3 regions of the Micromonospora sp. NPDC023644 genome follow, and region 3 is predicted to be linked to each of the others. Evidence: riboswitches for the same ligand, from Rfam matches in the RefSeq annotation. Region 3 holds a riboswitch; each other region holds the start of a gene.
What was found. A riboswitch is a leader RNA that binds a small molecule or an ion and turns the genes downstream of it on or off. The one in region 3 is predicted to bind cobalamin.
Positions count from the first base shown of each region.

Region 1: it holds a riboswitch for cobalamin, as region 3 does, so the genes downstream of both, AB0G08_RS25870 (hypothetical protein) here and AB0G08_RS10750 (ABC transporter substrate-binding protein) in region 3, are expected to answer to the same signal.
Region 2: it holds a riboswitch for cobalamin, as region 3 does, so the genes downstream of both, bluB (5,6-dimethylbenzimidazole synthase) here and AB0G08_RS10750 (ABC transporter substrate-binding protein) in region 3, are expected to answer to the same signal.

Region 1 is NZ_JBFABA010000053.1:26,756-37,011, forward strand. It holds gene AB0G08_RS25830 (SpoIIE family protein phosphatase) at 1-187, opposite strand, end outside; gene AB0G08_RS25835 (AraC family transcriptional regulator) at 484-1,413, opposite strand; gene AB0G08_RS25840 (phospholipase) at 1,538-2,236, opposite strand; gene AB0G08_RS25845 (LacI family DNA-binding transcriptional regulator) at 2,367-3,353, opposite strand; gene AB0G08_RS25850 (MFS transporter) at 3,511-4,761, shown strand; gene AB0G08_RS25855 (hypothetical protein) at 4,856-5,191, shown strand; gene AB0G08_RS25860 (MFS transporter) at 5,222-6,481, shown strand; gene AB0G08_RS25865 (hypothetical protein) at 6,658-6,804, shown strand; cobalamin riboswitch at 7,138-7,267, shown strand; gene AB0G08_RS25870 (hypothetical protein) at 7,315-7,527, shown strand; gene cobN (cobaltochelatase subunit CobN) at 7,666-10,256, shown strand, end outside.
Region 2 is NZ_JBFABA010000017.1:20,588-30,843, reverse strand. It holds gene AB0G08_RS15500 (Rieske 2Fe-2S domain-containing protein) at 1-850, opposite strand, end outside; gene bluB (5,6-dimethylbenzimidazole synthase) at 1,086-1,715, opposite strand; cobalamin riboswitch at 1,754-1,952, opposite strand; gene AB0G08_RS15490 (EamA family transporter) at 2,042-2,959, shown strand; gene AB0G08_RS15485 (crotonase/enoyl-CoA hydratase family protein) at 3,002-3,766, shown strand; gene AB0G08_RS15480 (discoidin domain-containing protein) at 3,991-7,683, opposite strand; gene AB0G08_RS15475 (discoidin domain-containing protein) at 7,861-10,256, opposite strand, start outside.
Region 3 is NZ_JBFABA010000010.1:39,882-50,137, forward strand. It holds gene AB0G08_RS10710 (amidohydrolase) at 1-1,136, opposite strand, end outside; gene AB0G08_RS10715 (sigma-70 family RNA polymerase sigma factor) at 1,338-1,904, shown strand; gene AB0G08_RS10720 (zf-HC2 domain-containing protein) at 1,993-2,748, shown strand; gene AB0G08_RS10725 (copper resistance CopC family protein) at 2,830-3,405, shown strand; gene AB0G08_RS10730 (bifunctional copper resistance protein CopD/cytochrome c oxidase assembly protein) at 3,532-5,757, shown strand; gene AB0G08_RS10735 (hypothetical protein) at 5,765-6,130, opposite strand; gene AB0G08_RS10740 (ABC transporter ATP-binding protein) at 6,127-6,894, opposite strand; gene AB0G08_RS10745 (iron chelate uptake ABC transporter family permease subunit) at 6,894-7,973, opposite strand; gene AB0G08_RS10750 (ABC transporter substrate-binding protein) at 7,979-8,992, opposite strand; cobalamin riboswitch at 9,021-9,202, opposite strand; gene AB0G08_RS10755 (ATP-binding cassette domain-containing protein) at 9,267-9,938, opposite strand; gene AB0G08_RS10760 (ABC transporter ATP-binding protein) at 9,961-10,256, opposite strand, start outside.

The DNA.
Region 1 (10,256 bases), on a different contig from region 3:
GGATCTTCGACGGCAGCACCGTGCGCACCGCCGCGCACAGCTCCGGCGGCCAGGTCTCCACCGGACCCAGGGGAGTGGCCGCCCAGTCGGTCGCCCGGTGCGCGGCGCTGGTCGGGTCGTCACCGGCGAAGAGGGCGTGGACGGACGCCCCGGCGTCCGCCGGTCCGATGTGCTGCTCGGATTCCACGTCCGGCCCCCTGTCCCCGAGTTGATTTCCGGGTCGCAAGCAGCCGCCGTGCCCTGCCCCTCATCGTCCCGCCGGGGACACTTTCCCCAACCGGCTACGCCCGAACCGTCCATCGACGTGACCCGACCCGCACCTCAGCGGCCGCCGTCGCCGCTCGGGACCCGCCCGGAGTCACCGACTCGCGCGCGACCCGTCCGTGGCGGTCAGGACGACCCGTCCGGGCGGTCAGCGGGCGCCCTGTCCGGGCGGTCAGGGCGACCCGTCGTGGCAGCCAGCGCGCGACCCGTCCGTGGTGGTCAGCGGGCGAGGCGGTGGTCGCGGGGGCTGACGCCGTGGACCCGGCGGAACGCGCTGCTCAGCGCGAAGGGACTGCCGTAGCCGACCTTGCGGGCGACCGCGCCCAGGGTGGCGTCGGGCTCGCGGAGCAGGTCGGCGGCGAGCGCCAGCCGCCACCCGGTGAGGAACGTCATCGGCGGCTCGCCGACCAGCTCGGTGAAGCGCCGGGCCAGCGCCGCCCGGGAGAGCCCGACCTCGGCGGCGAGGGAGGCGACCGTCCAGGGGCGGGCCGGGTCGTTCTGGAGCAGCCGCAGCGCCGGGCCGACGACCGGGTCGGCGGCGGCGACGTACCAGGCGGGCGCGGCGCCGGGGCGGGCGAACCACGTCCGCAGCGCGGCGATCAGCACCAGGTCGAGCAGCCGGTCGAGGACGGCCTCCTGCCCGGGCGCGTCCCGGGTGACCTCGTCGGCGAGCAGGGCCACCAGCGGGCTGCGCCACTCCTCGCCGCCGACCACCAACAGGGGCGGCAGGGCGGTCAGCAGCCGCCGGCTCAGCTCGCCGGGCAGCTGGTAGGTGCCGGTCAGCAGCACCGTGGAGCGGCTTGTGCCCGTGCCCCAGGTGCGTACGCCCAGCGCCATCGACTCGGCCAGGGGCTCGCCCCACAGCGTGGTGCACCGCTGCCCGGGGTGGACGACCACCTGCGGCGGGGTGGCCGGGTCGTCGGCCACGAGGTAGCCGTCCGGGCCGCGCAGCACCGCCACGTCGCCCGGCCCGAGCGCGACCGGCCCGCCGTCGTCGGGGACCACCCACGCCGCGCCACGGACCAGGGCCACCACGGTCAGCGGGGCACGGTCCTCGATGCGCAGCGCGAACGGCGGCTCCAGCATCGACCGGAGCAGGAAGGCGCCCCGGGCCCGGGGCCCGTCCAACAGCCCGGTCAGCGGATCCACCCCCGAATCCTAGCCACTCCCCCCGCCGGCCCGCTCCGCGTCGATCATGCAGTCGTGGTGCTCGGCAAAAGCCGCAGACCATCCCACATCGCCCACCACAACTCCATGATCGACGGGGCGGGGGTCAGGGGGTCAGCCAGGTGGCGGCGCGGGTGCGGATGGTCTCCGGGATCTCGTGGGGGCCCGGGAACTCGTCGTAGGTGACGTCGTAGCCGAGGGAGCGCAGCCGGGGGACCAGGCGGCGGCTGCACACGTCGACCGGCAGGACGGGGTCCTGCGCGCCGTGCGAGACGTAGATCCGGGGCCGGCCGTGGGTGACCAGCGGCGCGGCGAAGCCGGGGGAGAAGGCCACCACCGCGTCGACCAGGTCGCCGCTGGTCAGGCCCAGGGAGAGGGCGTACGACGCGCCGTCGGAGAACCCGCCGAACGCCACCCGCGCCACGGGGTAGCCGGCGAAGGCCGTGGCCAGCAGCTCGTCGATGCGTCGGACGTCCGCCCCGAAGCCCTCGACGATGAGGTCCCAGCTGCTCGCCACCGCCTTCGGGGCGACCAGCAGCAGCCGGTGCGCGTCGGCTACCGGAAGCAGCAGGTCCAGCCCCTGCCGGGCCGAGCCGCCCGCGCCGTGCAGGAGCAGCACCAGCCGGTACGGCGGGCCGTCGACCGGCGGCGGGGCGTACACCATCGCCAGCGGGGCGCCCCGCGGGTCGGTCAGCGACGCCAGCCCGGCGGCGGCCAGGGCGGTCGGCGGCGCCGGACGGGCCCTGAGGCGGCCGTGCCGGGAGTTCTCCTCCGGCTGCCGGTGCGGCGGGGCGGGTTCGGCCACGGGATCACCGCTCCTCGTCCTGGGCGGGCATGCGCGGGCGGTTACCCGCCAGCCCGTCGACCAATCCCACCGGGGCGGCCTCGGGCTGGCGTGGCCCCTGCACCGGCGTGCCTCCCTCTTCCCGGGCGGCTCATCCGCTCACCCGGCGGACCAGCCGGGACGGGAACATCGTCGCCGGCGGGACCGGCCGCCCGTCCAGCACGGCCGTCGCCGCCGCCGTGGCGATCTGCGTCACCGGGTGGGTCGCCGTGGTCAGCGCGGGGGTGGTCATCGCGGCGAGCGGGATGTCGTCGAAGCCGGTCACCGCGACGTCGCCGGGAACCTGGACGCCGTCGCCGCGCAACTGGTCGATCACCCCGAGCGCGGTCGCGTCGCTGCTGCCGACGATCGCGTCCGTGTCCGGCCAGCGCGCCAGCACCTCCCGGGCCGCCGCCCGGCCGCGCTCCGCGCTGAAGTCCCCCGGCACCAGCCGCTCCGGCAGGGCGGCGTCGCGCACCAGCCGCCGGTACGCGCCGACCGAGCGACCGGCGCAGGACAGCCAGCGGGGCCCGGTCACCATGGCGATGCGGCGGCGCCCGGTGGCGTACAGGTGCCGGACCACGGCCCCGGTGCCGCCGCCGTTGTCGACGTCAAAGGCCGGGACGAGGGCGGAGCCGATGCCGATCGAGGCCACCCGGCCGCGCAGCCCCGCCGGGACGGCGGCCAGCACCGCCTCGGTGGTGTTGATCAGGATGATCCCGCCGACGCCGCGGTCCTCGGCCAGCCGGCGCACCTCGCCGGGCGTCCGGGTGGGCAGCCAGTGCAGCGTCACCCCGAGCCCGTGCGGCGCGCAGACCCGGGCGCACGCGCCGAGCACCCGGTGGACGTACGGGTCGTCGAGGACCGTCGCGGCGGTGCCGGTCACCGCCACCACCAGCCGGACGCCGGTGCCCCGGACCAGGGCGCGGGCGGCCAGGTTCGGCGCGTAGCCGAGCCGGTCGGCGGCGACGTTCACCCGCTCGCGCGCGGCGGGGGAGGCGTAGCCCGTGCCGGCGATCACCCGCGACGCGGTGGCCCGGGAGACCCCCGCCGCCCGGGCGACGTCCTCCAGGGTCGGTGGTCGGTGTGTCGTCGTCATCCCGGTCCTCCCCGTGGTCGGCCGCCGCGCGTGGACGGTCGACCCGAATCATCCCCCTTCGGCGCGCCGACGGTAAGGGGTGCGGTCGGGTTGCTCTGAGAGCGCTCTCAGGGGTGTGATCGGGCGGCAGCCGACCCGAGGCGAGAGGACCGCCGTCGTGAGCCACACCGCCGCCCCGCCCGCCGCGCCGATCCCGGCCGTACCCCGGGCGGTGCTGGCCGCCCGCACCGGCGTGGCCGTGGTGTTCGCGCTCAACGGACTGGCGGTGGCCACCTGGTTCTCCCGGGTGCCCGCCGCCCGCGACGCGCTCGGGCTCAGCGCGGGCCGGCTCGGGCTGCTCCTGCTCGCCATGTCCGTCGGCGCGCTGCTCGCGATGCCCACCGCCGGCCTGGTGGCCCAGCGGCTCGGGTCGGCCCGCACGGTCGCCCTCTCCACCGTGGTCGTCGCGGCCGGGCTGACCGTGACCGGGGTCGCCGCCCTGGCCGGATCCCTGGCCGGGGTGGCGGTGGGACTGTGCGCCCTCGGCTACGGCTCCGGCATCTGCGACGTCGCGATGAACGTCGAGGGCGCGGCGGTCGAGCGACGGCTGGGGCGTACGGTCATGCCCCGCTTCCACGCGGCGTGGAGCCTCGGGTCCGTGGCCGGCGCCGGGCTCGGCGCCGGGGCGGCCCGCCTCGACGTGCCGGTCGCCGCGCACCTCGCCGCCCTGGCGGCGGTGGTGCTGCTCGGTACGCTGCTGGCCGTCCGGTCGTTCCTGCCGGCGGCCGAGGGCGGCACCGCCTCCGCGTCGGCCGCCCCGGCCGAGCGCCGCCGCGATTTGCTGGCCGCCTGGCGGGAGCCGCGCACCCTGCTCGTCGGGCTGCTGGTGCTGGTGTCGGCGTTCGCCGAGGGCAGCGCCAACGACTGGCTGGCCGTCGCGTTCATCGACGGCCACGACCTCAGCGAGGCGGCCGGGGCGGCGGTCTTCGGCGTCTTCGTCGTCGGCATGACGCTGGGCCGCACCGCGGGCACCGTCGCGCTGGACCGGTGGGGGCGGGTGCGCGTCCTGTCGGCCACGATCCTGCTCGCCACCGTCGGCGCGGGCGTGGCGGTGCTCGCCGACTCCGGACCGGTGGCGGTCGCCGGCGTCGCGCTCTGGGGGCTCGGCGCGTCGCTGGGCTTCCCGGTCGGGATGAGCGCGGCGGCCGACGACGAGCGTCGGGCGCCGGCCCGGGTCAGCGTGGTCGCCGTGATCGGCTACACGGCCTTCCTCGCCGGCCCGCCGCTGCTCGGCCTGCTCGGCGACCGCGTCGGTACGCTGCACGCCCTGCTCGTCGTGCCGGTGCTGCTGCTGCCCACCCTCGCCCTGGTGCCGGCCACCCGCCCGCCGGCCACCCGCCCGCCGGCCACCCGCCCGCCGGCCCGCTGACGCCACCCCTGGCAGGGCACTCACACCCCGTTCGCAGCCGCCTCGCAGGAAACGGTGCTGCACTGGGAGGACGCCCAGGAGAGGAGAGCGGGGGATGGGCTGGTTCAGTCGACGGTCGCGCGTCACCGACGCGACCCCCACGAAGCTCGACCGGGAGGCGACCCGCGAGGACCTGGCCGCGCTGGAGGCGTTCGTCGCCAGCCGCCGGGGCGTGGAGTTCTACCTGGAGCCGGAGACCACGGCGACCGACACCACCGTGGTCGCGATCGCCCACGACGGCGAGTGGATCCGCCGCCGCACCGGCTCGCCGCGCGCCGCCGGGACGATCGCCCGCAGGCACGCCGTGCCGCTGTACGAGGCCGCCCGCACCGGCTACCCGGAGCGGATGCGCGCCTGGAACCGCGCCCACCCGGAGCGTCGCGCCCGCTGACGGGTCCGCCGCCCGCCGATCGAGGGCGATATGGTGCCCTGCATGGCTGATCGGTCCCGGTCCCTGGGCCGTCCCTTCTGGACGTTCTGGACCGCCGCTGCGCTGGCCAACCTCGGCGACGGCATCCGGGTGGCCGCCTTTCCACTGCTCGCCGCCGCGCTGAGCGACAACCCGGTGGCGGTCGCCGCAGTGGCCGCGGCGCAGTTCCTGCCGTGGCTGGTCACCGGCCTGCTGGCCGGCGCGCTGGCCGACCGCCGCGCGGCCCGTGCGCTGATCGCCGCCGCCGACGCCGGCCGCGTCGTGGTGCTGGCGGCGGTGGCCGTGGCCGTCGCGACGGGCGTGGCCTCGGTCGCGCTCGTGGTCGCCGCCGCCTTCCTGCTCGGTGTCGGCGAGACCCTGCGCGACACCACCGCCCAGACCGTGATCCCCCGTCTGGTGGACGACGCCCAGCTCGAGCGGGCCAACGGTCGTCTGGTGGCGGGTGAGATCGTGGGCAACGAGTTCGTCGGTCCGCCGGTCGGGGCGATGCTGTTCGTCATCGGTGCGGCGCTGCCCTTCGCCGTCAACGGCGCCTCGCTCGCGCTGGCCGTCATGCTCGTGCTGTCCCTGCCGCTGAGTCTCGCCCGCCCCGGCCCGGGACTCTCGGGTGCCGACGCGGACGGGCGGAGCCTTGCCGCCGACCCGGCGAGGCGCGGGGCGCTCGCCGGGCTGCGGTGGCTGGTCCGGCAACCCGTGCTCCGTACGCTCGTGGTCGTCGGTGCGGCAGTCGCCGCCGCGGACAGCGCCTGGTTCGCGATCTTCGTGCTGTACGCGCGGCAGAGCCTCGGTCTCGGCCCGCTCGGCTTCGGTCTGCTGTTGGCGACCGGCGCGGCCGGCGGGCTCGCCGGCTCCCTCGTCGCCGACCGGCTGATCGGCCGGTTCCGGCATCGTCCCGTGCTGGCCTGGTCGATGGCGGTCACGGCCGGGACGCCGGCCCTCCTGGCCGTCGCGCCGCACCGGATCGCCGCAACGGTCGTCGTCGTCACCACCAGCGCGTCGTTCGCGGTCCTCAACGTGGCCGCGCTGTCGGTCCGGCACCGCCTCGTGCCCGGCGACCTGCTCGGTCGGGTGGTCGCCGCCTCCCGGATGCTCTCCTACGGCTGCGCCGCGCTCGGGGCGCTCGCCGGCGGGGCGCTGGCCACCGCCCTGGGCATGCGGGCACCCTTCCTGTTCAGCGCGATGGTGGCGGTCACCGCGACCGCCGCCTGGTGGGCCGCGTCGCGCCCTACCGCGCCGGGCGACCCGGCCTGACGGGGAAGGACGCCCGCGCGCCGTGGGGCCGGCGACGGCGAGGCGCTGCCGGCTTCGAGCGTCACCCGTCGGCTCATCGCCGAGTGCGCCCGGGTGCCGGCGGCGCGGCGGGTCCCGGCCGGCTCGACGGGGTGACCCGGCGGGAACGGGAGGTGTTGACGGTGATCATTCCTGGGATGTCCGACACCGGGATCGAGCGGCACCCGCGCCTCAGCCGGGGCACCGTGGGGCCGCGCATCGGCCGGTTGCTGACGATGCTCTCCATCCGTGACCGGGCGCGACTGGTGATCGTGGGCCACGAATCGGGGCCCGCCGACCGGTGAGGTGACGTCGACCGTGGTGAACGCTCCGCCGGCACGTCGGGCGGGAAAGGGCGGTTCCCGTTCGCCGGAACGTGCCTGCTGGAGAAGGGCGACGGTACGCGGGTGCCGGGACGCAGGCGGCTGCCGGACGGGTCGGCCCCGGGCGCGTTTCGGGGCCACCGCCCGCGCATTCGGAGACCTCGACGTCGCATCGGCCGACGACAATGCCAAAAGCCCGCCCGAATGGATCATCCCATCGTTTCTCGTCGATCGGGGCGGCGGGTCGCTGGCCGGACGGGGTGGCGTTGACCGGCGGCCCCGGGGTGTGGCAGCATTCGCGGCCTGACGGCAGTGAAGGAAGCCGGTGCGATTCCGGCGCGGTCCCGCCACTGTCACCGGGGAGCGATCCCCCCTCGCGAGTCACGGCCGTGTGTGTGCGGTTGGAAGGCCGGGGGAGAGCGTCGATCCGGGAGCCAGGATACTTCGGCCGTCGGGAGTGACCCCAGGGCGTGGACACCCGAGGAGGACCCGATGACGCACCGCGTCTCCGCCATCGACGATCATCGTCGCATCGTGCCCCGGCGCGGCAGCGCGCCGGTGAGCAGCCGCCGTTTCGCAGCCCCGTCCGGCCACGCCGTGCCCATCTTCGGCCTCGCCGTGAGCTGCGGCCTGCCCGCCGTCGGCCGTGTCGTGCCCGCCGCCGGTTGCTCTGCCGCGGGCCGCGCCCGCGTCGCCCCTTCCTGACGCCCGCACCGGGCCGCGCCACCCCGCCGGCCCACCGCTGAGCCGTATCCCGGCCCGCCTGCACCGCTGAACCGCGCCCACCCCCGCATCGCCCGATCGGCCCCGCGCCGACCCGGGTGTCACTCTCCGGAGCCGCCCGTGCGCATCCTGCTGCTGTCCACCGCCGACACCGACCTGCTCGCCGCCCGCGCCAGCGACGCCGACTACCGGCTCGCCAACCCGGCCCGGGTCGCCGCCGACGCCGTGCCCGCGCTGCTCGACGGCGTCGACCTCGCCGTCGTACGCCTGCTCGGCGGCCGGCAGGCGTGGCCGGACGGGCTGGCCGCGGTGCTGGCCTCCGGCGTGCCGACGGTCGTGCTCGGCGGCGAGAACGTGCCGGACGCGGAGCTGATGGCGGCCTCCACCGTGGCCTCCGGGGTGGCCACCCAGGCCCTGGCCTACCTGGTCGAGGGCGGGCCGGAGAACCTCGCCCAGCTCGCCCGGTTCCTCTCCGACACGGTGCTGCTCACCGGCGAGGGGTTCGACCCGCCCGCGCCCACCCCGACGTACGGCATCCACGGCGAGCGGCCCGCGCGGCCGGACCGGCCGACCGTCGGGATCGTCTTCTACCGGGCGCACGCCCTCGCCGGCAACACCGGGTTCGTCGACGTCCTCGCCGACGCGGTCGACGCGGCCGGCGGCGACCCGCTGCCCATCTACTGCGGCTCGCTGCGCGGCCTCACCGCCGGCGCGGGGCCGCTCGGGCTCTTCGCCCGCTGCGACGCCCTGCTGGTCACCGTGCTCGCCGCCGGCGGCACGGTCGCCGCCGACGCCTCCGGCGGGGGCGACGAGGACGCCTGGGACGTGGGCGCGCTCGCCGCCCTGGACGTGCCGGTGATCCAGGCGCTCTGCCTGACCAGCACCCGCGAGCAGTGGGCCGCCAGCGACGCCGGGCTGTCCCCGCTGGACGCCGCGATGCAGGTGGCGATCCCCGAGTTCGACGGCCGGATCGTCACCGTGCCGTTCTCGTTCAAGAAGATCGACGCCGACGGGCTGTCCACGTACGCGGCCGACCCGGAACGGGCCGCCCGGGTGGCCGGCATCGCCGTGCGGCACGCCCGGCTGCGGCACGTGCCCCAGGCCGACAAGCGGCTCGCGGTCGTGCTCAGCTCGTACCCGACGAAGCACTCCCGGGTCGGCAACGCCGTCGGCCTGGACACCCCCGCCTCGGCGGTCCGGCTGCTCGCCGCCCTAGCCGACGCCGGCTACGACCTCGGCGACGCCCCGGTGCCCGACGACGGCGACGCGCTCATCCACGCCCTCATCGCCGCCGGCGGCCACGACGTCGAGTGGCTCACCCCGGAACAGCTCGGCGCCGCCGAGGCGCGGGTGCCGGGGGAGACGTACCGGCGCTGGTTCGCGCAGGTGCCGGCGGAGCTGCGGGAACGGATGCTCGCCCACTGGGGCGAGCCGCCCGGCGGGCTCTACACCGACGGCGGCGACATCGTGCTCGCCGGGCTGCGCTTCGGCAACGTGGTGCTGCTGATCCAGCCGCCGCGCGGCTTCGGGGAGAACCCGATCGCCATCTACCACGACCCGGACCTGCCGCCCAGCCACCACTACCTGGCCGCGTACCGCTGGCTGGCCGCGCCCGCCGCCGACGGCGGGTTCGGCGCCGACGCCGTGGTGCACCTGGGCAAGCACGGCACCCTGGAATGGCTGCCCGGCAAGGGCCTCGGGCTGGCCGCCGACTGCGCCCCCGACGCCGTCCTGGGCGACCTGCCGCTGGTCTACCCGTTCATCGTCAACGACCCCGGCGAGGGCACGCAGGCCAAGCGGCGCGCGCACGCCGTGGTCGTCGACCACCTCGTGCCGCCGATGGCCCGCGCCGAGACGTACGGCGAGCTGGCGAAGCTGGAGCAGCTGCTCGACGAGTACGCCACCGTGCAGGCGCTCGACCCGGCCAAGGTGCCGACCGTGCGGGCCCAGATCTGGGACCTGGTGCGCGCCGCCGAGCTGCACCACGACCTGCACACCGAGCGGATGCCCGACGCCGACGACTTCGACGACTTCGTGCTGCACCTCGACGGCTACCTGTGCGAGGTCAAGGACGTGCAGATCCGCGACGGCCTGCACATCCTCGCCGCCGTGCCCACCGGCGAGCCCCGGGTCAACCTCGTGCTCGCCGTGCTGCGCGCCCCGCAGGTCTGGGGCGGCGCCCGCGCGCTGCCCGGCCTGCGGCAGGCGCTGGCTGCCGCGTACGGGCTGGACGAGCAGGCGCTGCTCGCCGCCCCGGGGGAGCGGCTGGCCGTGCCCGAGGCGCTGACCGAGACCGTGGACGGGCCGGGCGTCACCGCCGCCGACGCGGTCGACCTGATCGAGGCCCTGGCCCGCCGGCTGGTCGTCGGCATGGAGACCCTCGGCTGGGACGCCGACGCCGTCGACGCGGTGGTCGAGGAGGTGGCCGGGCGGGCCGTGCCGGACGCCGCCGCGGTGCTCCGCTTCGCCGCCACCGAGCTGGTGCCCCGCCTGGACCGCACGACCGACGAGATCGACCGGGTGGTGGGCGCGCTCGACGGGCGGTTCGTGCCGCCCGGCCCGTCCGGCTCGCCCACCCGGGGCCTGGTCAACGTGCTCCCCACCGGCCGGAACTTCTACTCCGTCGACCCGAAGGCCATCCCCAGCCGCAACGCCTGGGACGTCGGCGTGGCCCTGGCCGACTCGCTGCTCGCCCGGCACCTCGCCGACAC
Region 2 (10,256 bases), on a different contig from region 3:
AGGGGAGGCGGGTCTCCAGGACGCCGTTGACGACGCGGGTCGGCAGGACCTGCTGGTCGTTGCCGGACGGGCCGTGCACGACCTCGCCGCCGTTGAGGCGGAACGCGCTGCCGTGCCACGGACAGACCACGCAGTCGTGCCCGTCGATCTTCTGCACCTCGCCCTCGCCCAGCGGACCGCTCTGGTGCGGGCAGCGTTCCAGCATCACGGTGACCTCGTCGCCGTGCCGGTAGAGGATCACCGAGACGTCGTCGACCTCCCGGGTGATCAGCTGGCGCTCCGGCAGGGCGGACATGTCCGCGATGGAGTGCCAGCCGTCGCTCATCCGGTGCAGCTCGGAGATGCTCTGGTTCACCTGCGCGCCCTGCTTGTACGCCAGGTGCCCGCCGAGGTACGCGCCCATGCTGGCGGCGCTGAGCCCGAGGAAACCGAGCGTACGGCCGAGGTTGTGCCGGCCGGTCATCCGGGCGGCCACCGAGCCGGCGTAGAACGCCAGGCCGACGCTGTTGGACGCGGCGTGCACCAGGCCGATCCGGCGCTGGTCGCGAGCCAGTGCCGCCCAGTCGTTGAGGCCGGCGACCGCGGCCGGGAGGGCGCTGACGGTGCCCACCGCGCACAGCGTGGTGGCGGCCCGGCGCTGCCCCGGCATCAGGTCCAGCACGGCGGTACTGATCCACGCGCCGACCGGCACCTGCACCATCGCCGGGTGCAGCGGGTGGCCCAGCCAGACGCCGTGCAGCAGGTCGCGGACCCGCTGTGGTCGGAGGGTGGCCTGGACGGCGCGCTGCAACCGGTCGCCGACCCGGTCCAGGCCGGATGCCTGCTCGATCTTCGTCAAGAGTGCTCGCACCCGTACCGACTTCCCGGCAGGAGCCGTCGCAAACCGGTCGGCCGTGACGGATCCGCAGCGGTACGTGACGAGGCCCCCGCCGACCCGTAACGGGACGCCCCGGGCACCGCCCCGCCGCGCTCGCGGACCCGCCACACCGACGCCGGCCGACCGGTCAGCCTCCGGCGCCCTCCGGCCGGTCAGCCCTGCGACGCAGGCGGGCTGCCCGGTCAGCCCTGCGATCCCGGCCGACCGGTCAGCCCTCCGGCGCCGTCCAGCGGTCGTGGTGGATCGCCTCGACCAGTGGGCGCTTCTGCCGCCAGCCGTGCCGGGCCAGGTCGGGTACGGACTCGAAGTGGGTGACCGGCCCGAGGCAGAGCCACGCCACCGGCCGGATCCCGTCGGGGATGTCGAGCAGGTCGGCGAGCCACGGCTCCCGGTAGAACGACACCCAGCCCACCCCGAGCCCTTCGGCGGTGGCGGCGAGCCAGAGGTTCTGGATGGCGAGGCAGGTCGAGTAGAGCCCGGTGTCGGCGATGGCGTGCCGGCCGAGCACGGCGGGGCCGCCCCGGGCCTGGTCGTGGGTGACCACCACCGACAGGGTCGACTCCAGGACGCCGTCGATCTTGATGCGGGCGAACCGTTCGGCCGCCTCCCCGTCGAGCGTCGCGGCGAAGGCGTCCCGCTCGGTGTGGACGTGCTCGTGGAAACGGCGGCGCAGCTCCGGGTCGCGCACCAGGACGAAGTCCCAGGGCTGCGAGTAGCCGACGCTCGGCGCGGCGTGCGCCGCCGCCAGCACCCGGTGCAGCGTCTCCTCGGGCACCGGCGCCCCGGTGAACTGGGCGCGTACGTCCCGGCGGCGGTAGATGACGTCGTACAGATCCAAGGCAGGCTCCCGCTGCGCTCGGCCCGCGCCACGTCGGACGCGGGCACCGGACGCGAGGCCGGTCTTCGGACTCCCGGATCGACGCCTGGCCGTCCGCCTTCCCGGCCCGGGCGGGCCAGTGGCTGCGCGTACGCGTGGACGGTGGCTCCCCGGTCACCGCGGCGGGCCCGTGCCGGATTCGCACCGGCTTCCCGATTCTCCCCGCTCGCGCGGGGCACCTCACATGATCGTGCCGTCGGGGATGCTAGCGCCGCCCGGCCCGCCCCGGTCCGGCGGGCGTGGAAATCCGGTCGCGGGCCGCCCCGTCCCCGGCCACTGTGGTCCGGGTGTACGCACTCTCCTCCCGCCCGCTGCCAGCCGCCCGGCCGGCGACCAGACTGACCGTCGCGCTGGGGCAGCCCCGGGCCGTGCCGCCCCCGCTGCTGATGCTGCTCGGCATGCTCTCCACCCAGGTCGGGGCGGCCGTCGCCAAGCAGCTCTTCGGCAGCACCAGCGCCGGCGGCACGACCACGCTGCGGCTCGGCTTCGCCGCCCTCATCCTGCTGGTCCTGGTCCGGCCGGGGCTGCGCCTGGGCTGGCGCACCGCCGGCCTGGTCGGGGCGTTCGGGCTGGCCCTGGCGGTGATGAACCTCGCCTTCTACGCGGCCCTGGAACGGGTGCCGCTGGGCGTCGCGGTCACCATCGGCTTCGCCGGGCCGCTGCTGGTGTCGCTCGCCGGCAGCCGCCGGCTCGTCGACGTGGCGTGGGCGGCGCTGGCCGGCGGCGGGGTGCTGCTGATCAGCGGGCTCGGCGGGACCGGGGTGGACCGGGTGGGGCTGCTGTGCTGCGTGGCCGTCGCGGTCGGCTGGGCGGGCTACGTGCTGCTCGGCAAGGCGGTCAGCGCCAGGGTGTCGGGCAGCCGGGGCCTCGCGCTGGGGATGGCCGTCGCCGCGCTGGCCGTGCTGCCGTTCGGGATGGCCGGCAGCGGCACGGCGCTGCTCGACCCGTGGACCCTCGCGCTGGGCGCGGCGGTGGCGCTGCTGTCGTCGGTGCTGCCGTACTCGGCGGAGATGGCGGCGCTGCGGCGGATGCCGGCCCGGGTCTTCGCGATCCTGCTCAGCCTGGAACCGGCGATCGGGGCGCTGGTCGGGCTGGTCCTGCTCGGCGAGCTGCTGGCCTGGCCGCAGGCGGCCGGCGTGGCCTGCGTGGTCGGCGCCGCGCTGGGCGCCACCCTGGTCCGCCCGGGCCGCCCCGACCCGCGCTGACACCCCTGGCGCCGCCGGCACCGCCGAAGGCATGCTGTCGGAATGGGGGTACGCGTCGAACGCGCCGCGGCGGTGACCACGGTGATCCTGGACCGGCCGGCGGCCCGCAACGCGGTCGACGGGCCGACGGCCCGGGCGCTGGCCGACGCGTTCCGCGCCTTCGAGGCCGACCCCGACGCCTCGGTGGCCGTGCTCTGGGGGGCCGGCGGCACGTTCTGCGCCGGGGCCGACCTGAAGGCCATCGGCACACCGAGCGGCAACCGGGTCGAGGCGCAGGGGGACGGCCCGATGGGCCCGACCCGGATGACGCTCAGCAAGCCGGTGATCGCCGCGATCTCCGGTCACGCGGTGGCCGGCGGGTTGGAACTGGCGCTCTGGTGCGACCTGCGGGTCGCCGAGTCCGACGCGGTGCTCGGGGTGTTCTGCCGCCGCTGGGGGGTGCCGCTGGTCGACGGGGGCACGGTCCGGCTGCCCCGGCTGATCGGCGAGAGCCGGGCGATGGACCTGATCCTCACCGGCCGTCCGGTGCCGGCCGAGGAGGCGTACGGCATGGGGTTGGTGAACCGGCTGGTCGCGCCGGGTGAGTCCCGGGCGGCGGCCGAGCGGCTGGCCGCCGAGCTCGCCCGGCACCCGCAGACCTGCCTGCGCAACGACCGGGCGGCGCTGCTCGCCGGCGCCGGCCTGCCGGAACCGGCGGCGCTGGAGGTCGAGCTGGCGTACGGGATGGAGTCGCTGGCCGCCGACGCGGCGGCGGGGGCGGCCCGGTTCGCCGCCGGCGCCGGTCGGCACGGCGCCCCGGCCCACTGACCGGGCGCAGGCCCGACCGGCCTGGCGCCCCGGCCTGCCGACGGGACGGAAGGCCCCGACGGGCCGGGCGGGGGGGGGGGGCGGGGGGGGGGGGGGGGCGCCGGCGGGGGCGGGGGGCCCGCCGGGGGCGCCCGCCCGGGGGGGGGGGGGGGGGGGCCCCGCGGCCGGGGGCCCCCCCCCCACCGCTCGGGAGACCGGCCGCCGCTCGGGCGGCCGGGGGTGGGTCAGTAGCGGTTGATGGTGAACGTCGAGGTGGTGTTCTGGATGTCCACCGCGTTGTTGCTCAGGCGGAGGTTGTTGAAGGTGACCGAGCCGACGGCCGGCCCCTGCCCCGCCTCCGGCATCTGGTTGGCCCAGATGCCGAAGCCGGACTTCGCGTCGTAGGCGTCACCGCTCTTGCGGGCGCCGCTGATGGAGACGTTGGTGAAGACCGTGTCGGTGATGGGGAACTGCGGCTGCCCCCCGACGTAGTTGGTCTGGAACATGATGCCGCTGTAGGTCGGGTCGACGATGTCGACGTCGCTGACCCGGATGCCCTGGAACACCTTCGAGGCGGAGAAGACCCAGATCGCCGGGAAGGTCTGCGCGCCCCAGAAGTGCCCACCGGCCCGGACGATCGAGATGTTCTCGAACCGGGTGGGCGGGCTGGCGCCGAAGCCGTTCATCGGGTAGCCGAAGTCGAGCGAGCTGATGGTGATGCCGGAGTAGACCAGCGTGTCCGCGATGTAGATGTTGCGGAACGTGTTGCCGTAGCCGCCGTAGACCGCGACGCCGGCGGCCCGCCAGGTCAGGGTCGAGGTCAGGTTCTCGTAGACGTTGTCCTTCATGTCCGCGCCGCCCGCGTCGATCGCCGAGAAGAGCGCGAAGCTGTCGTCGCCGGTGGCCCGGGCGTCGTTGTTGCTGACCAGGTTGTTGGTGCTCCCGTTGGTCATGTTGATGCCGTCGGCGAACATGTTCCGGATCCGGGAGTTCTTGATCGTCATGTAGTCCGTGTTCGCGCCCCAGTAGAGGCACACCATGTGCTCGTTCCAGATGTTGTCGATCACGATGTTCGACACGTTGGAGAAGTCGAACACCTTGCCCGGCCCGTCGATCCGCGACGTGTAGTTGCCGAAGTAGGCGAAGTTCGCGAAGGACGACCCGGCCGCCGAGTTCTCGGCCCGGAAGCCGATGTCGGTGTTGTCCTGGCCGGAGGGCGCGTTGAACCGGGTGTACCAGGGTCCGGCCCCGGTCACCTTGACCGCCTTGCCGTACACCTGGAACTTCGACGCGGTGGTGTAGTTGCCGGCCGGCAGGTACACCCCGACGAGGTTGCCGGTGGTGTCCATCCGCACCCGGTCCAGGGCGTTCTGCACGTCGGAGTGACCGAAGCCGGTCGGCGTGACGTAGCGCGCCGGGTCCGGGTTGGCGATCGGGGCCACCTGCTCGGTGTTGATGAAGTCGATCGCGTACGTGGTGGTGTTGGCCGGGTCCTTCTGGAGGCGGATCCTGCTGCCCGCCGGCACGGTGCCGTTGAGCATGACGTTGGCCTCGTCGTAGATGTGCCGCGGTGCGCCCGCGCTCGGCGAGTTGCCCGGGCTGGCCTCGTTGCCGTAGAGCCAGACGTACCGGGACGTCAGGTCGATCGCCTTGTGGAACGCGCCGTTGACGTAGACGTTCAGCGTCGAGTTGATCCCGCCGCCGCCCGGGGCGTCCGGGATGGAGAAGCGGGTGACCAGGGTGTTGGTGCTGGCCCGGGTGGTCCACTCGACGTAGCTGCCGGTCGAGTTGAGGGTCACCGCCCGCCGGCCGGACGCCTCACCGGCGAGGTCGCCGACGGTGCGGTTCGGCCCGACGACGCTCGCGCCGCCGCCGACCACGCCGTCCTCGGCCTCGTACATGTCGTACGGCATGTTGGCGCCGCGCCCCACGAAGAGCGCGCGGTCGCTGGTGTTGTTGGCCTGCTTGACCGGCAGCTCGTTGCCGTCGGCCGCGAGCACCACCCGGACGGTGTACTTGCCGTTCGCGGCGGTCCAGGTGCCCAGGTTGACCGGGCCGACCGTGGCCCCGGCGTTGATCACACCGGAGTAGGAGCCGGTCAGGGTACGCACGACCGTGCCCGCCTCGTTGAGCACGGTGAGCGTGATGCCGTGCGCGCCGGAAGCGGAGGCGATGCTGCCGGCGTTGCGGATCGACACCGAGAAGGTGACCGTGTTGCCGGCCGCCGGGGTGCCCGGCGACCAGGCGACCGCGGCGGCGACCAGGTCGGAGCTGGCGACCGGGCTGACCACCAGCCGGCTCGGGTTGGTGTAGCTGTTGTTGGTGTCGTCCTGCTCGACGACGGTGTTGGACTCGTCGACCTTCGCGCTCAGCGGGTAGCTGCCCGCGTCCCGGGTGCCGATGTTCGCCGACACCGTGGCCGAGGCGCCGGCCGCCAGGCCGCCGACCGGCGCGGTGCCCACCCGGTTGGTGCCGAGGTAGAAGTTGACGTTGGTGGCGCCGGAGGCCGCCGAGCCGGCGTTGCGGACGGTGGCGGAGAGCGTGACGGCGCTCGTCTCCACGGGCGCGGACGGGCTGAACGACATGCCGGTCACGGTCAGGTCCGGGTTGGGCGCCGGGGTGCCGATGACCTGGAACTCGGCGACCTGCCCGGCCGGGGCGCCGGTGTTCGAGGCGATCGAGAGCCGCACGTCGGCCGCCGCGCCGGAGACCGGGATGGTCACGGTGTTGCCGCTGGCCGGGCTGAAGCTGTAGTTCGCCGCACCGACCAGGGTGGTGAAGGTCGAGGAGCCCTGGTCCCGGCCGAGCACGGTGATGTTCTGGGTACGCGCCCCCCAGGCCGAGTCGGGGTTCAGCTTCAGCACGACCTGGCTGAGGCTGGCGTTGGCCCCGAGCTGCACGGTCAACGTGCTCGGGTTGCCGTTGCCCTCCCAGTAGGTGGCCACGTTGTTGTCGTTGGCGTTGGTGGCCACGAACGTGTGCACGTGCCCGGAGGCGGTGATCGGCTTGCCGACCGCCAGGTTGCTGCCGACCGGCGGGGTGCCGGTGCCGGTCCGGGTCACGGTGTTGCTGTTCGCCGACTGGTTGCCGGCCGCGTCCCGGGCCCGGACGTGGTACGAGACCGTGGCGCTGTTCGGCTGGCTGTCGGTGTACGTCAGCGTGGAGCCGTTGACGCTGGCGCGCAGTGCGCCGTTGGCGTAGACGTCGTATCCGGTCACCCCGACGTTGTCCGTGGACGCGGACCAGGTCAGCCGGATCTGCCCGCTGGCGGGCTGGGTGTACCCCAGGTTCCCGGGGACGCTGGGCGCCTGGGTGTCGGGGTTGCCGGCGGCACCGTAGACCTCGACCTCGGAGAGTTGGGCGGCCGGCCAGCCGGTGTTGCCGGTGACCTGCACCCGCACGTACCGGGTGCTGGTCGCGGCGAAGCTGACGGTCACGGTGTTGCCGGTGGCCGGGTCGAAGGTGTGGCCGCCGGACGCCTTGAGGGTGGTGAACGACGAGCCGGTGGTGGAGCCGAGCACCGACAGCGTCTGGGTACGGGTCTGCCACGCCGACGACGGCGGCAGCTTGAGCACCACCCGGTCGACGGTGACCGTGGCGCCGAGGTCGGCCTGGATCCACTGCGGGAACGCGTTGTTGGCGCTCTCCCAGTAGGTGTCGGCGTTGCCGTCGTTGGCGTTGCCCGCCACGTAGTCCTGGGTGTGGCTGCTGGCGGTCATGGTGGCCGAGAGCCCGGCGAGCAGGGCGGCGCGGGCGGCGGTCGCGGCCGGGTCCGCCGGTGGCGCGGCGGCCGCCGGGGTCACGGCCGGGACGGCGGTGAGGAGCAGCCCGGCGAGCACGCCGGCGAGCAGCCGTCGGTGGGCCGAGCGGGTGGATCGGGGGGCGGGATCGGGCGCGCCGGTCGGCGCGGTGCCCTGTCTGGTGCCGAGTCTGGACATGGCGGTACCTACACCTCTTTCGGGGGTGGTGTGTGGGTGCGTTGCCCGGCGACGGGCGCAGGGGTACGCCCGTCGTGCCGCGACAGGTGGGGGACGGTGCGGTGCGGGACGGGGGCCGGGCCACACTGCGCCGGCCGACCGGACCGGCGGCCCCCGCCCGGGGCGGGGGCCACCGGGCTAGCTGGAGTAGACCTCGAACTCGCTGAGCTGACCGGCGGGCCAGCTGCTGTTGCCGGTGAACGTCAGCCGCAGGTACCGCTGGCTGGTCGCCGCGAAGGTCACGGTGACCGTGTTGCCGGTGGCCGGGTCGAAGGTGTGGCCGGCGGACGCCTTCAGGGTGGTGAACGACGAGCCGGTGGTGGAGCCGAGCACCGACAGCGTCTGGGTACGGGTCTGCCACGCCGACGACGGCGGGAGCCTCAGCACGACCCGGGACACCGACCGGCTGGTGCCCAGGTCCACCGTCAGCGACTGCGGGAAGGCGTTGTTGGCGCTCTCCCAGTAGGTGTTCGCGTTGCCGTCGACCGCGTTGGCCGCCACGTACACGTCGGCGTGGCTGGTCTCCGCGGCCGGTCGCCCGAGCGCCAGGTTCCCGGTCGGCGGCGGGGTGGTGGGCGGCGGGGTCGTCGGCGGCGGGGTGACGGGGCCGCCGCCGTAGACCTCGAACTCGGAGAGCTGCGCCGCCGGCCAGCCCGTGTTGCCGGTGACCGTCAGCCGGACGAACCGGCGCTCACCGGCCGGCAGGCTGATCGACACCGTGTTGCCGCCGGCCGGGTCGAAGGTGCGCCCGGCCGACCCGGCGAGGGTGGCCCACGACGAGCCGTCGGTCGAGCCGAGCACCGACAGGGTCTGGGTCCGGCGCTCCCAGCCGGCGGGCAGCTTCAGCACCACCCGGTCGACGGACCGCGCCGCGCCCAGGTCGACGGTGAGCGCCTGCGGGAAGGCGTTGTTGGCGCTCTCCCAGTAGCTGGCCGCGTTGCCGTCCACCGCGTTCGCCGCGCCGTAGTTCTGGTTGGTGCTGGTCGCGGTCGCCGGCCGGCCCTGCGCCAGGTTCCCGCCGGTCGGGGGCGGGGTGGTCGGCGGAGGCGTGGTGGGCGGCGGGGTGGTCGGCGGCGCGGTGGTCGGCGGCGTCGTCGTCGGGGGCGGGCTGGTGGGCCCGCCACCCCACTGCGGCTCGGGCCACGGCCCGCAGTACGGCGTCGACGTGTACCAGCCGGAGTTGCCGGTGCCCTGGGTGATCTGGAAGCCGCTGCCGACGCAGTTGTGCATCGGGTTGGCCTGGGCGATTCCGGTGGCCCGCACGTTCGTGAAGGACACCTGGCTGGGCGCCTGCACCTGGAGGGCGTACGTGCCCGCGCCGTCGATCCGTACGTTGTTGAAGCTGATCCCGCTGCTCTGCCCCTCGATCCAGTGCAGCGCCGCGTACGAGCTGTCCAGGATGTCGGTGTCGGTGACGTTGATCGCCGCGCCCTGGATGGGCTCGTTGAGCGCGGAGAACCAGATCGCGCCGACGCCGAAGCGCCAGTTGTAGTCGGAGTTGCCGTTGCGGATCAGGGTGTTCCGGGCGACGGTGATCGTCCCGGAGACGGCGGTCGGGCCGGTCACGCCCGGGTAGCGGTTGGCGACGTGGATGCCGCCGCCGTTGGTCACCGAGTCGGCCGTGACGTTGTCGGTGATCTTGATGTCCCGCCCGCCGTAGGTCACCAGGTGGTTGGCGAGGATCGTCACGCCGATCGTGTTGCGGGTGAACGAGTTGTTCACGTTCGGCACGCTCTGCGCCCACATCGCGAGGGCGTCGTCGCCGGTGTTGCGCACGAACGTGTTGGTCACCGTGGAGTTGGTGACGCCCCAGTGGAAGTTCACCCCGTCGGCGGTCTGGTCGAGGATCCGGCTGTTGCGGATGGTGAAGTTGTCCATCGGGCCGTCCATCCAGGCCCCGACCTTGGTGTGCTGCATCCAGACGTTGTCGACCACCGAGTTCGACATCGCCCCGCCGATGGCGTTGACCTGGTCCTCGTCCACCCGTTCCCGGATGTCGCCGATGACGGCGAAGTCGCGCAGCGTGACGTTGCGGCTGGGCCCGCCGGCCTCGTGCGGCCGGATCTCGCCGCTGTAGCCGCCGCCGGGGACGTACTTGCCGTAGATGCCGGCGGCCCGCTTGCGGTCGGTCGGGTGCCGCCCGCCGAGCACGGAGTACCACGGTCCGGCCCCACGCAGGGTCACCCCGTCCACGACGACGTGGTCGAAGAGGGTGAACGTGCCGGTCGGGATCCAGACGGCCCGCCCCTGGGCCCGGCCGGCGTCCACCGCCGCCTGGAACTTCGCGGTCGAGTCGGTCGCACCGGTCGGGTCGGCGCCGAAGTCGGTGACCACGTCGAGCACGCCGACCGGCTTGGCGATGGGCGCGCCGACCAGCTCGAAGTCGGCCAGGTCGATGGTGAAGGTCGGCGACTGGGCGGTCGAGGAGACCTGGAGCCGGATCTTCGTGCCGGCCGGGTAGGTGGTCCCGAACATGGTCCGGGTCTCGTCGTAGAAGTGGTGCGGGTTGGTGTCGCCCGGGTTGTTGTTGAACG
Region 3 (10,256 bases):
TCCGCCGGCCGCAGGTGCTGGGTGTGTTCGATCCGGTGCCGCAGCCGCCGTACCGCCCCGGCGACGGTCGGGTTGGTGCGCGCCGACTCCTGCCAGTTGGCGTACGCCCGCAGCACCATCTGGTTCGCGGCGTCGCCGATGGCGTGCGCCGCGACGGCGATGCCCGCCCCGGCAGCCTTCGCCACCAGCCGCTCGAACTCCTCCGCCGGGGTGACCGCGATGCCGTGGTTGTGCGGCTCCCCGTCGTACGGCTCGGTCATCAGGCAGGTGTGCGAGCCGAGCGCCCCGTCGGTGAAGATCTTGACCGGGCCGGTGCTCAGCCAGCGGTTCCCGTCGCCGGTCGCCCAGCCGAGGTCGATCACCTCGTCCAACGCGGTCGAGGGGATCGACTTGTGCACCCGCAGCGGCAGCTCGCCCCGGGCGTACAGGGTCTCGTAGGCGGCCCGGCAGTCCTGCCCGTCGAGGTCGTGGATGCTGGTCAGGCCGACGGAGAGCAGCCGGGGCAGGTGGGTGCGCAACTGCGCGACCAGGTCACCGGCGAGCGAGGAGCGCAGGACGTCGTAGGCCGCGTCCCCGGCCGCCTCCCGCAGGATGCCGGTCGGCTCGCCGCGTTCGTCGCGGGCGATCTGCCCGCCGACCGGGTCGGGGGTGTCGGCGTCGATGCCGAGCCGCCGGAGGGCGGCGGTGTTGACCCAGGTGGTGTGCCCGTCGATGCTGGGCAGCACGGCGGGCCGGTCCGGGCAGACGCGGTCCAGGTCGGCCCGGGTCGGCTGCACCGGCCGGTCCCACTTGTGGCTGTCCCAGCGCCCGCCGAGGAGCCAGGCGTCGGGCGCCAGGGTGGCGGCGTGCCGCCCGATCCGCGTCAACGCCTCGTCGAGGCTGGTCGTGCCACGCAGGTCCACCTGCTCCAGGCCGCGTACGTAGAGCGCCGAGTGCAGGTGGCTGTCGATCAGCCCGGGCAGCACGGTCATCCCGCCGAGGTCGACCCGGCGCGCCCCGCCGCCGGCCCGGTCGCGGCACTCGTCGAGGCCTCCGACGGCGACGATCCGCTCGCCGCGCACCAGCATGGCCTCGGCGTGTGGCCGGGCGGGGTCGAGCGTGTGGATCAGGGCGTTCTCGAAAACCGTAGCGGTCATGGCTGCCTGCTTCGACGGTCGGGTGGGGGCCAACCATGCTAGACAGCCGCCGGTGACGGGCACCGGGCACCCGGGCGGGGTGGCGCCGAGGGTCGGCCGGCACCGGGCCGCCTGCGGTACGCTACCGGCCAGTCACTACTACGACCTGTCGTGCTTGTCGCCGGGCGCCCGCCCTCCGGCGGCCCGACACGGAGGTGCCGGATGGCCGACGACGCGGAGTTGACCGCGTGGGCGCTGGCCGCCGGTCGGGGTGACCCGACCGCCGCCGCCTGCTTCGTCCGGGCGACGCAGCAGCAGGTCCGGCGCTTTCTCGCCGCGATGGTGGCGCCCCGCGAGGCCGACGACCTGACCCAGGAGACCTTCCTGCGGGCGATGCGGTCGTTGCCGTCGTACGCCGGACGCTCCTCGACGCGGACGTGGCTGCTCACCATCGCCCGCCGGGTCGCGGCGGACCACGTCCGCACCGTGACGTCACGGCCGCGCACGGTGTCGATGCCGGACGGGTACGACGTCCCCGACCCGACGCACAGCGGCTTCGACCGACGGGTCGTGCTCGAACGCCTCATCGCGGCGCTGCCCAGGGACCGGCGGGAGGCGTTCGTCGCCACCCAGGTCCTCGGCCTGTCCTACGCCGAGGCCGCGCAGGTGTGCGGCTGTCCGGTGGGCACCATCCGTTCCCGGGTGGCCCGAGCCCGGGAGGATCTGGTCGCCGCCGTGCGCAACTGGTCCGGGCCGGACGCGCGCCGGGGCGGCAACGTCACCGGCTGAGCGGCACTCCCCGCGCTGACCTGCGGGAAGGCGACGGTCCACCAAACTGCGCGGGAACCAACGACGCGTCCGGGGCGACTACCGGTACATGGGGTGCGAGCAGTGGCGCGAGGTGCTGTCGGCGCAGTTGGACGGGGAGGAGACCGCCGCCGAGCGGACGGCGGTGGCGGCCCACCTGACCGGCTGCGGCGGCTGCCGGGCGTGGTACGACCAGGCCACGGCGATGACCCGCCGGGCCCGGCTCTCGGTGGCCGTCTCCGGTGACGACCTCACCGACGTCATCCTCGGCACGTTGCCCACGCCGGCCCCGCGCCGCCGGCGGGAGCGGGTCGTGCTCACCCTGCGGGCGGTCCTGGGTCTGGTCGGGGCGCTGCAACTCGTGCTGGGCCTGGCGCAGGTCGGACGCGGCACGGCGAGCGCACACGCGCACGCGGCGGCCGACGGGCTGCTGTCGGGGCACCTGTGGCACGAGTCGGCGGCGTGGAACGTCGCCGTGGGCGCGGGTTTCCTGTTCGTCGCGGCCCGGCGCACACGACCGACCGGGCTGGTGCCGACGTTGAGCGCCTTCGTCGGCATGCTCGCGCTGCTGTCGGTCAACGACCTGCTGACCGGGCGGGTGGACACCGCCCGGCTGGTCAGCCACGGCTTCCTGCTCGCGGGCTACGTCATCGTCGTCGCCCTGTCCCGCCGGGGGCTGCGCCCCGACGGCCCGATCCGGCGCAGCCGTCCGGACGAACCCCGCTGGAGCCTGCCCGCCGACGAGCCCACGGAGTCGCCGGGCCTGCGGCTGCTCCCGTCGCCGTACCCCGGCTCCGCGCACGCCTCCGACCGCCGCGCGGCCTGACGGGAACCACCCGTCCGGCTCGGCAATTCCTCGGCCCCCAGTTGCCCGGCCGACCACCACCGACCAGGAGAAGCACCAGACATGCACACCCGGTTCCGCCGCCCGACCGCCGCGGCCCTCGTCGCCGCCGCGTTGACCGCCGCCGCGCTGCTGCTCGTCCCGGCCGCCCCCGCCGCCGCGCACAACACGCTGCGGGCCGCCAGCCCCGCCGACGGCGAGCGCCTGACGACGCCGCCGACGCGGGTCACGCTGGAGTTCGCGCAGCGGCTCGACCCGACCTTCACCACCATCGCGCTGACCGACGCCGACCGGCGGAAGGTCCCCACCGGTGCGCCGACCGTCGACGGGACGAAGGGCACGGTGACGGTCGACGAGACGCTGGGCGCGGGCACCTACACCGTCGCCTACCGGATCGTCTCCGCCGACGGGCATCCCGTGCAGGGCTCGTACCGGTTCACCGTCGGCGGCGTCGGCGACGCCGCTGCCGGGGCGACCGCCGCCCCGCCGGCCGCCGGATCGGCCGGCCCCGCCGCCGCTCCCGGGACCGGCTCCGGCGGCTTCGGGACGGGCGCCGCCGCGCTGGTGGCCGCCGGGGTCCTGGTGGCCGTCCTCGGCGGGGCCGCGCTGCTACGGCGTCGGCGCCGCGAGACCCACTGACCGGCAGCATCCCGGCCCCGACACCCCCGCGCCGCCCCACCGGGTCGCGAACCGCCCCCGACACTCCGGCGCCGCGCCACCGGGTCGCGAACCGCCGCCCCGCCCCGAACACCGAGGGACATTGACGTGCCAGACACCACCTCCCGCCCTGCCCACCCCGCCCGGGTCCCGGGTGCCGTCCCCATGGCGGCGTCGGCGGTGGGCGACGCCGTACCCGCCGGGGCCCCGCCCGGCGCCGGCGGCCGTCCCGGCGCGCGGGGCCGTGGCGCGTGGCTCGTGCCCGTCGCGGCCGTGGCGTCGGCGGTGGCCGTGCTCCTGCTCGGCCTGCGTGCCGGCGACGCGCTCGCGGTCGCGATCCCCGGGCTGCCGGATCCGGGGCCGGTCACGGCGTGGGCGCTGCCCGTGGTCCGGCTGCTCGCCGACGGCCTCGCCACCCTGACGGTCGGGATGGCGGTGACGGCGGCGTTCCTGCTGCCCGGCGACGGGCGGAGCGTCTCGGCGTACGGCTGGCTGCTGCTGCGTCGCGCGGGCGCGGCGGCCGCGGCCTGGGCGGTGGCCGCGGTGGCGCTGATCGTGCTGACGGTGTCGGACCTGCTCGGCGTCCCCGTGGACGGCCTCGGCGCCGCCACCGTGGTCAGCTTCGCCACCTCGATCTCGCAGGGGCAGGCGCTGCTGCTCCAGGCGGGGCTGGCGCTGGCGGTGGCGGTGCTGGCCCGGGTGGGGGTGTCGCGCGGGCTCGCCGCCGTGGCGGCGTCGATCGCGCTGGTCGGGGTGCTGCCGCCCGCGTTCACCGGGCACGCCGCCGGGGCGGGCAACCACCAGATCGCGGTGTCCAGCCTCGCCCTGCACGTGCTGGCCGCCGCCCTCTGGGTCGGCGGGCTGGTGGCGCTGCTGATGGTCCGCCGCAGCCGACAGTTGGCCGACGCCGCCGACCGGTACGGCCGCCTCGCCCTGGGCTGCTTCGTGGCCGTCGCGGTGAGCGGGTCGGCCAACGCCGCCGTACGCCTCGGCGACGTGGCCCAGCTCTGGCAGTCCCGGTACGGCTGGCTGGTCCTCGGCAAGCTCGTCGCCCTGGCGGTGCTGGGCACCCTGGGCGCCGTGCACCGGTCGCGGACCCTGCCGGCCCTGCGCGCGGGCCGACGCGGCGCGTTCGCCCGGCTGGCCGCCGGGGAGCTGGTCGTGTTCGCCGCCACCGTCGGGCTGGCGGTGGCGTTGTCCCGCAGCCCCACCCCGGTGACGCAGGACCCGCTCGACGCCGATCCGATCACCGAGCTGCTCGGCTTCCCGATGCCCGCCGCGCCGACCCCGGAACGGCTGGTCGGCCAGCCGCTGCCGGACATGTTCTTCCTGACCCTCACCGTCCTCGGCATCGGTGGCTACCTGGCGGGGGTGTGGCGGCTGCACCGGGCCGGCCACCGCTGGCCGGTGGCCCGGACCGCGAGCTGGTCGGCCGGCCTGCTGCTGCTGGCCGCCGTCACCAACCTGGGCGTGGCCCGCTACGCGTACGTGCTGTTCAGCGCCCACATGGTGCAGCACATGGTGCTGTCGATGCTGGTGCCGATCCTGCTCGTCGGCGGCGCCCCGGTCACCCTCGCGCTGCGCGCGCTGCGTCGCCCCGCCGACCCGCAGGTCCGCGGCGCCCGGGAGTGGCTGCTGCTGGCGCTGCACAGCCGCCCCGCGAGGCTGCTCACCCATCCCCTGGTCGCGCTGGGCATCTACGCCGGCAGCCTCTTCGGCCTCTACCTGAGCGACCTGCTCGGCACGCTGATGCGCTCCCACCTCGGCCACCTGGCGATGCTCACCCACTTCGTGGTCGCCGGGTACCTGCTGTTCTGGGTGCTCATCGGGGTCGACCCGGGCCGGCCGAGGCTCGCCCACCCCCTCCTGGTGATCATCCACCTCGCGTCGATGATGGCGCACGGCTTCTTCGGCCTCGTGCTGATGCAGACCACCACCCTCATCGCCCCGGACTGGTACGTCGCCGTCCACCCCGACTGGGCGTCGTCGCTGATCGAGGACCAGAAGCTGGGCGCGGGCATCGCCTGGGCGTTCGGGGAGATCCCCGCCGCGGTCGTCCTGGTCGTGCTGGTCCGCCAGTGGATCCGCGCCGACGGGCGGGAACAGGCCCGCCTCGACCGGGCCGCCGCGCGCGCCGAGGCCAGCGGCGAGCCGGACGACCTGGCCCGCTACAACGCCTTCCTCGCCGCCGCCGGCCGCGCCGGTCCCACCGCCCCCGACCGCGCCGACGACGCCCGGGTGGGCAACGGCCCGACCGGTGACGGCCCGACCGGTGACGGCGGCCCGGCGGCGGGGACCGGCGACGGTCGGGCCGGTGCGGCGGGGACCGCCTGAGGGTGCCTCACCGGCCGGGGTCGAACGCCGGGGCCACCACCGACAGCTCCAGCGCGGCGGGCAGCGGCGCCACGCCCGGCCCGCCGGCCCGGACCCATCCAGCGATGTCGTCGACGACGGCGTCGTCCAGGACCAGGCCGAACCAGACCGGCCGCGCGCCGGCGCGGCGTGCCGCCGGGGTGGGGTGCACGACGACCAGGTTGGACTGCGCGCAGAGGTCGAGACAGGCGCTGATCCGTACCCGGTGCGGTGAAGGCAGCCCGGCGCGCAGCCGCCGCAGCTGCGCGTCGTGGTCGACGGACGGGTGCTTGCGGGCGCTGCCGCAGCAGCAGTCGCGGCAGACGGTGACGAGGCACCCCGGTGCGACGGTCATGGCGCGGGCGGGTGGTAGGTGATGGCGGGCCCTCCGGTGGCCGGGTGCGCCACGACGTCGGCCCGCACCCCGTAGACGTCGGCGAGCAGCCCGGGGGTGAGGACCTCGGCGGGCGTGCCGGCGGCGACGACCCGCCCGGCGGCCAGGACGACCACCGCGTCGCAGAACATGGCGGCCAGGTTGAGGTCGTGCAGCGCGGCCAGGGTGGTGACCCCGGAGCGGCGGACCAGGTGCAGCAGGTGCAGCTGGTGGCCGATGTCGAGGTGGTTGGTGGGCTCGTCGAGCAACAGCAGCAGCGGCTGCTGGGCCAGGGCGCGGGCCAGCTGCACCCGCTGCCGCTCGCCACCGGAGAGGGTGTGCCAGCGGCGGTCGGCGTACCCGTCCAGGTCCACCCGGGCCAGCGCGTCCGCCGCGGCGGCGCGGTCGGCGGCGCTGTCGGACCAGCGCGAGCCGCGATGGGGCGTACGGCCGAGCAGCACCACCTCGCCGACGGTGAGGTCCAAGTCTGTGTCGGCGTGCTGGGCGAGCAGCGCGGCACGGCGGGCCAGCGTGGCCCGGGGCAGGGTGGCGACGTCGTCGCCGGCGACCGTGACCAGCCCGGCGTCCGGCGCGGCGAGCCGGGCGACGATCCGCAGCAGGGTGGTCTTGCCGCAGCCGTTGGGGCCGAGCAGCCCGACGAGGCTGCCGGGCGGCACCGCGCAGGTGACGTCGTCGAGGATCCGCCGGGCCGCGACGGACGAGGAGACGCCGGTTACGGTGAGCATCAGCCACGCACCTTCCGCCGGTGCAGCAGCACCACGAAGGCGGGCACGCCGAGCAGGGCCGTCAGCACGCCGACCGGCAGCTCCCGGGGCGCGAAGAGGGTCCGCGCGGCGGTGTCCACCCAGACCAGGAAGATCGCGCCGGCAAGGACGACGACGGGCAGCAGGCGCCGGTGGTCCGCCCCGGTGAGGAACCGGGCGGCGTGCGGCAGGATCAGCCCGACGAAGCCCACCGCGCCGCTGACGGCGACCAGCGCCGCGGTGAGCAGCGCGGTGGCGACCAGCAGCAGCCATCGGACCCGGGTGACGGGGACGCCGAGGGTCGCGGCGGCGTCCTCGCCGAAGGCGAACGCGTTGAGCGTGCGGGCGTACGCCGCCACCAGGGCGAGCACGGCGGCCAGGACCGGCGCGGCCCAGGCCAGGGCGGCCCAGTCGACGCGGGCCAGCGAACCGGAGAGCCAGAAGGTGATGCTCTGGGTGGCGTGCGGGTCGGCGACCCAGATGATGACGAACGAGGTCGCCGCCCCGCAGAGCTGCGCGACGGCCACGCCCGCCAGCACCACCCGGGTGGGGGCCAGGGCGGCCTGCCGACCGGCCACCGCGGCGACGACCACGAACGCGGCCAGCGCCCCGGCGAAGGCGCCCCCGGTGAGCGCGGCGACCCCGCCGCCGAAGCCCAGGACGAGGACCGCGACCGCGCCGAGCGACGCCCCGGAGGAGACCCCGAGCAGGTACGGGTCGGCCAGCGGGTTGCGGGTGACGGTCTGCATCACGGCGCCGGCGGCCGCCAGCCCGCCTCCCACCGCGGCGGCCCCGAGCACCCGGGGCAGGCGCAGCCGCCAGACGATGTGCTCGCGCAGCAGCGGCACCTCGGCGTGCGGGAGCCCCAGGCGGTCGGCCACGACCGACCAGACCGTCGACAGAGGAATGTCGGCCGGACCTACGGTGACGGCCGCGCCGATCGACACGACCAGCCCGGCCAGCAACGCCACCAGCAGCGCCGCCAGGCCGACCGGGTGGGCCGCGCGGGCCCCGGCGGGGGCGGTACGGCGGGCCGGACCGGGGGCGGCGCGGCCGGCCACGGCGGTCAGCGGTCCGCCCCGGCGGGCAGCTGCGCCACGCCCGCGGCGAGCGCCTCGACGCCGAGCACGACGCGCACCCCGGCGGAGGTGGACGAGAACGGGACGACGACGAACCGCTGCCCGGCCACCGCGGGCAAATCCTTCAGGCTGGGGTGCCGGGTGAGGAAGGCCCGCTTCGCGGCGGCCGCGTCCCAGCCCGCGTCGACCAGCACGATCACGTCGGGATCGCGGTCGACGACCGCCTCCCAGCTGGTGTCGGCCCAGCCGCCGCTGAGGTCGGCGAACACGTTCCCCACCCCGACCGCCGACATGATCATCTGAGGGCTGCCGCAGCAGGCGCCCACGCTCGGGGCGTCGGTGCCGGCGTCCCACCAGAGCACGGACACGTCCCGCGCGCCGCCGATCCGGGCGGCGGCCGTGGCGATCCGGGCCCGCTGGTCGGCGATGAGCTGCTCGGCCCGCTCCGGCACCCCGAAGACGGCCGCCACGTCCCGGATCTCGGCGAACACGTCCTCGACGGTCAGCTTCGCCGGCCGGTGCCGCTTCGGGCACCCGGCCGGCGAGAGGTACGTGCCGATGCCGAGTCCCGCGAGCGCGGCGCGGTCGCCGACGCCCTCGTCGCCGAAGGCACTGTGGAACGAGGCGTAGACGAAGTCCGGTGCCGCCTCCAGCAGCTTCTCCTTCGCCGGGTACCGGTCCGACAGCACCGGCACGGCGGCGTACGCGGCGGCGTGCTCCGGCAGGATCGCGTCGTCCAGGTACGCCGTGCCGGCCATCCGGTCGGCCAGGCCGAGCGCCAGCATGATCTCGGTGGCGGGCTGGTTCAGGGTCACCGCCCGCTCGGGCGGGGCGGCGACGGTGACCGGCGTACCGCAGTTGGTCAGCGTGACCGGGGCGGCGGACGGCGGGGGTGTCGTGGCCGGATCGTCCGTGGCGCAGCCGCCGAGCAGGACGACGAGGACGGACAGGGGCGCGGCAACGCGCCGGGACAGGGTGGGCCGCACAGCGCGCACGCGCATCGGGACCGCCTTCCAGCACCTCGTGGACGGGTCATCGCAGTGCCGTGGCCGGTCTCCTGGCTGACGGGAGGTGCGTCCGTGGCCGGCCTTCCCAGGCGTGTGACGCCCAGTGACCTCTTACGACGAGGGCCGCGAACTTCCCGATCACAGTGGCGAGGGCCGCACCGGTCTTGCACCGGCTTCCCGAACACCACGGCAGCGTCACCCTAGCCGCCGGCCCGCCCGGAAGTCACGGTGACGAACACCATGAGGGACGGTCGTTCCGCCGGGGCGGTCAGGGCTGCGGCGGGGTCGGCAGGTCGACCACCCGGGTGGCCCAGCGGGCCATCAGCGCCGGGTCGTGGGTGATGAGCAGGACCCCGGCGGCGTGCTGCCGCTGGTAGTCGGTGACGACGGCCGCGAGGTGCGCCTGGGTGGAGGCGTCCAGCATGGCGGTGGCCTCGTCGCAGAGCAGGTAGTCCGGCCGGTGCACGAGCGCGCGGGCGAGGCAGGCGCGTTGCAGCTGCCCGTCGCTGACCGCGTGCGGGCGGCGGGCGAGCAGGTCGGGCGTGAGGCCGACCAGGTCGGCCAGCTCCGCCGCCCGGGCCCGCGCCTGCGCCTCGGGTGTGCCGGTGGCGCGGAGCGGTTCGGCGATGATGTCGGCGAGGCCCAGCCGGGGGTCGGTGGCGGCGCGGGGGCTCTGGAACAGGATCGCGACGCGGGTGCGGACGGCGGCGGGCAGCCGGTGCCGGGCGCCCGCCACCCGGTGGCCGTCGAGGGTGACGTGCCCGGCCTCGGGGGCGTGCAGCAGGGCGAGGACCCGGGCGAGGGTGGACTTGCCGCTGCCCGAGGGCCCGCGCAGGCCGACCGTCTCGCCGGGGGCGACGCGCAGGTCGACGCCGTCGAGGACGCGCCGGCGGCCGTAGGAGACCGTGACCTGGTGGGCGGCGAGCGCGGTGCTGGTCATGCCGGCGCTCCGGCGGTGCTGGTCATGCCGGCGCTCCCAGGGTCAGCGGGTGGTGACAGGCGACCCGGCCCGGGGGGCCCGCCGAGGGCGCGGGCGGGGTGCGGCAGACGTCGGTGGCGCGGCCGCAGCGCGGGGCGAAGGCACAGCCGGGGGGCAGGTCGGTGAGCATCGGCGGGTGGCCGGGGACCGGCCGGAAGGCCCGTTCGGGCAGGGCGTCGAGCAGGCCGGCGGTGTAGGGATGGGCGGGCGCCGCGAACAACTCCGCGGTGGGCCGTCGTTCCACGATCCGGCTGGCGTACATGACGGCGACGGTGTCGG